2 regions of the Gorillibacterium sp. CAU 1737 genome follow, and region 2 is predicted to be linked to the other one. Evidence: riboswitches for the same ligand, from Rfam matches in the RefSeq annotation. Region 2 holds a riboswitch; the other holds the start of a gene.

Region 1 (2,463 bases), on a different contig from region 2:
CATTCAGGTTCCACTTGGTTACGTTTAGCGTACTTGGTCACGCTTGGAATGTTTCGTTATGCTTGGTTAGCTTGAGGAACAGGCCTCACTTAATTACGCTTGACTATACTTGGTCACGCTTGGCGGTACTTGATTACGCTTACTCGGCGACGAGCGCCTCGTAGCTTTCGGGGGTCAGCAGCTTCGCGAGCGCTTCCTCCAGTTCTCCGTCCACCTCCAGCTCGACGATCCACCCTTCTCCGTAGGGAGCGGTGTTGACGAGCTCGGGCTGATCCACCAGCGTTTCGTTTACCTTCGTGACGGTTCCGCTGACCGGGGAATATAGGTCGGAGACGGTTTTGACGGACTCGATGGTGCCGAGGCTGTCGCCGGCCGCTACGCTTGCGCCAAGTTCAGGCAGTTCCACAAAAACAATATCGCCGAGCCGGCTTTGGGCAAAATCCGTGATGCCGATCCGCACGGTGCGGGATGCCCCTTTTGCCGCCCATTCATGCTCTTCGCTGTAAAGCAAGTCCGCTTTGATTTCGCTCATGGCTATGACCCTCGCTTCAAAGTGCTCTTCTTCCGGGGAGCGGATGGTGCACAATGCCGTACAAAAGCACGGTCCGAACCGCAGACCATCCGATTGGAAAAAGGCGGGAACCTCCAGCGGCGGTTGCCGCATACGTATTTAAAGTACCGGATCGGTTAGGCGAATGTCAATGGGGGTCCCCCACCTAAAAAATGTTTGTGTGAGTTATCTTGACACTGACGCTCTTTTCGCTTATTAATGAATTATAATCATTATCATAATTGGTGAACCGCATATGCGGATGAACGCAATGGGAGAGATTACCGGGGAACCGGTAACGCCGAAGGAGTAACCCATTCTGGGGAATCTCTCAGGCAAAAGGACCATTGCCGGACGCGTCTCTGGAGAGCACCCGCCTAAGGGCGTGCTTCACCCATACGCTTTACGGCGGATTCGCGGGTTGGAAGACACGCTTCGGGTCACCCAAGGGGAAACTTGCATCCAAGCCATTCGCAAGGTAACTCTCAGGTACAAAGGACAGAGGAAAAGCACAGGCTTCGATGGCGAAGCTGCGGGCTTTTTCGGCTGTCCTTTTTTGATGCGGACGCATCGGGGCGGCCGATGGGCGCCATCTTAAGTATCGACTACGCGAACCGTGAGGTGAGGAGATGTCCGACTTGAAACGAACCCCGTTGTTCCCGCTTTACTCCGCGCATGAAGGCGCCCGCTGCATTGATTTTGGCGGTTGGGAGCTTCCTGTGCAGTTTTCCGGCATTCAAGCCGAGCATGATGCCGTCCGCCTGCGCGCGGGCCTGTTCGACGTTTCCCATATGGGAGAGGTTTTTGTGAGCGGCCGTGATGCAGAGGCCTATCTGCAAAAGCTCACCGTGAACGATGTCACCCGGCTTGCGGATGGAACCGCCCAATACAGCCTCATGTGCTACCCCGATGGAGGGACCGTCGACGACCTGCTCGTCTACCGGCTGAATGCCGAACGGTTCCTCCTTGTGCTAAATGCCGCCAATCGGGAAAAGGACCTGGAGTGGCTGGCCCGCCACCTCGAAGGCGACGTCACCCTGGACGATCAGAGCGACGAGACGGCGCTCATCGCGCTGCAAGGTCCGCAGGCCGGAGCGATCCTAACCAAGCTCGCCGCTTCGCCGGAGCAGATGAGCGCGCTGAAGCCGTTCACCTTCCTCGCGGAGACGGAGATCGCAGGCGTGAAGCTCTTGCTCTCCCGTACCGGGTATACCGGAGAAGACGGCTTCGAGCTGTACGCGCCAGCCGAGCAAGCAGGTGCGCTCTGGACCCGCCTCCTAGAAGCGGGAGAACCCGAGGGCCTTGTCCCAATTGGACTTGGAGCGCGGGACACACTGCGGTTTGAGGCGGGACTGTCGCTCTACGGACAGGAGCTGTCCGACACGATCAGCCCGCTGGAAGCCGGACTCGCTCGCTGGGTGAAGCTCGACAAGGGCGACTTCATCGGCCGCGAGGCGCTTCTGCGCCAGAAGGAACAAGGCGTGCCGCGCAAGCTGGTCGGCATCGAAATGCTCGACCGAGGCATTCCGCGCTCGCACTACCCCCTCTATGCGAACGGGGAGCGGATCGGAGAAGTCACCACCGGCACCCGCTCGCCCAGCCTGAAGCGGGACCTCGGCCTCGCGTTGGTGAAAGCGGAGCATGCCGAACTTGGCACCGAGATCGAAATCGAAATTCGCGGCAAACGGCTGAAGGCCGTCGTCATCACCGCGCCATTCTATAAACGCAACCGAAAGGAGACGGCGAAATGAAGCATCGCTACCTGCCCATTACCGAGCAAGACGAACAAGCCATGCTGCAGGAGATCGGGGTCGACACCGTCGAGGACCTGTTCGCCGATATCCCGGAGGACGTCCGCTTCAAGGGGCGGCTGAACGTATCCGAAGCGCTTGACGAGTATGAGCTGCTCAAGC
Region 2 (2,463 bases):
GCAATCGGAATGCCCACGAGAGCAAAGGTCTTCACAAAGGGACTTTCGCCGGGACTGAGCTCCGTCCAGGGATTGATGCAGAGCAAAGCGACGATGGCCCCTACATAGAAAAACAGGATACGCATCGGAATTTTATTGATGGCCGACGGAATGTTCTTCTCTGGATCGGAGGTTTCTGCCGCCGACACCCCCACCAGCTCCACCCCGACAAAAGCGAACACTACCATTTGGAAGGACAGCAGGAACCCGGATACCCCGTTTGGGAAAAGCCCGCCGTGCTTCCAAATGTTCGTGACCGACACCGTTCCAGCTCCCGTCTTGAACCCGATGATCAGCAGGACAATTCCAATGGCAATCAGGGCGAGAATAGTCACGACCTTGATCAAAGCAAACCAGAATTCCAATTCTCCAAAATTTTTGACCGTCAGCAGGTTCAGTCCAAGCAAAATGATCAGGCAGATCAGCTCCGGTACCCACTGAGGAATATCGAACCAATATTGAATGTAGATGCCCACTGCGATTACATCCGCCATTGCGGTCATGATCCAGCAAAACCAGTAGGTCCATCCGGTGACGAACGCGACGCGCGGCCCCAGATAGTCCTCGGCGATATCCGTAAAGGATTGATACCCCGCTTTGGATAACAGAAGCTCTCCGAGCGCCCTCATCACGAAAAAGACCGCGATGCCAACGATGAGATAAGCAAAGATGATGGAGGGTCCCGCCTGCTGGATCGCTTTCCCCGATCCTAAGAACAACCCCGTCCCGATGGTACCGCCGATGGCGATAAGCTGAACATGCCGATTCTCTAACTCCCTCTTTAACTCTTGCTGTGCCAATCCAAACTCCCCCTTGTTATTGAACATCTTCCCTGGGGTCGAGGGGCGACAAAGTCAGTGAACAACAAAAAGAGATTGGATCTCTCCAATCTCATCGTCCCAAAAAGCAATAAAAATCGTATCGGCCGTTCCTCCGGGATGGAGAACGACAAATAAAATCGTTACTACTCTTCTGTCCTTTTGCCTGAGATTGTGAACCCTTCGGCGCCGCGATTCCTCACGGTCTCTCCAGAAGCCGCTCCTGCTATAGTGTGATCCATAGCAATCAAAGCATGCTGCTAACTATTAAATTTATTTATCAATCGTAATCCCGGGTAAAGATTTTGTCAATGACAATTCCTCCTCTGAAAACATGCCCATTTGCATTGACAACCTGTTCGCTACAACTATATATTTTATGATAATGAGAATCGTTATCATTATTAATAATGATTCTAAATAAGTAGCGATTCTATCTCAGAACCGAAAGGGTGCTCTCATGAACACGAAACGCAAGTCCTTCACAACCCTCTTCCTTTCTTCCATCCTTGCCGTGGCATTGGTTGGATGCTCCAGTCAGCAATCCAGCTCCAGCGCTTCTCCGTCTCCGTCTGAAAGTGCCCCGGCCAGCACCGAAGCCCCCAGCGCGGAAACTTCTGCTTCCCCCGCCAGCACCGAAGAATATCCGATTGTGATCAAGCACGCCCTCGGCGAAACGGTTATCAAGAGCAAGCCGGAACGCGTCGCGACCATTCAATGGGCCAACCATGACGTGGTTCTTGCCCTCGGAGTGGTTCCGGTCGGCTTCTCGGCTGCGAACTTCGGCGTTCAAGACGGCAGCGGCCTCCTGCCGTGGACCAAGCAAAAGCTCGATGAGCTCGGCGTGAAGGACCCGAACGTCTTCCAGGACACCGACGGCCTTGATTTTGAAGCAATCTCGGACTCCAACCCCGATGTCATTCTCGCTGCTTACTCCGGCATTACCCAGGAAGATTACAACACGCTCAGCAAGATTGCACCGGTCGTTCCCTATCCGACGGCGCCCTGGGCTACCACCTGGCGTGAGCAAGTGACGATGAACGCAACCGGCATGGGCATGAAGGCCGAAGGCGAGAAGCTCATTCAAGACACCGAGAACATGGTGAATGAGAAGCTGAGCCACTACCCTCAGATCAAAGACAAGAAAGTCGTTTGGGTCAACTTCAATGCGAAGGACTTCTCCAAGCTGCACATCTATACGCCCGTAGACTCCCGCGTCTCCTTCCTGTTTGAGATGGGCATGGTTTATCCGGACAGCATCACGAAGCTGATCACGGACCCGAAGAAATACTCCCTGGAGCTGAGCGTCGAGAATACGGAAGCTCTCTATGATGCCGATCTGATCATTGGCTATGGCAATGACGCCCTGCTCAAGACTATCCAGGCTGATCCCCTGCTTGGTAAAATCCCTGCGATCCAAAGAGGCTCCGTCGCATTCATCGACTCCGACACGCCCCTTGTAGCTGCCGGCACCCCGAATCCGCTCTCGATCGCGTACACCATTGATGATTACCTCAAACTCATCGGAGGAGCTGCCGACAAGGTCAAATGAGTACTTCCTCGGGTTCAACACGCACATCCCCCCACTCCCAAATTCCGAAGAACT

What was found. A riboswitch is a leader RNA that binds a small molecule or an ion and turns the genes downstream of it on or off. The one in region 2 is predicted to bind glycine.
Region 1: another riboswitch for glycine. It lies ahead of gcvT (glycine cleavage system aminomethyltransferase GcvT); the one in region 2 lies ahead of AAFN83_RS10250 (amino acid permease).

What each region holds. Positions count from the first base shown of each region.
Region 1 is NZ_JBDQQO010000008.1:24,973-27,435, forward strand. Features, by position in the region: gene gcvH (glycine cleavage system protein GcvH) at 140-532, opposite strand; glycine riboswitch at 813-907, shown strand; glycine riboswitch at 911-1,054, shown strand; gene gcvT (glycine cleavage system aminomethyltransferase GcvT) at 1,180-2,301, shown strand; gene gcvPA (aminomethyl-transferring glycine dehydrogenase subunit GcvPA) at 2,298-2,463, shown strand, end outside.
Region 2 is NZ_JBDQQO010000004.1:102,947-105,409, reverse strand. Features, by position in the region: gene AAFN83_RS10250 (amino acid permease) at 1-839, opposite strand, end outside; glycine riboswitch at 1,002-1,081, opposite strand; gene AAFN83_RS10245 (iron-siderophore ABC transporter substrate-binding protein) at 1,318-2,409, shown strand; gene AAFN83_RS10240 (FecCD family ABC transporter permease) at 2,406-2,463, shown strand, end outside.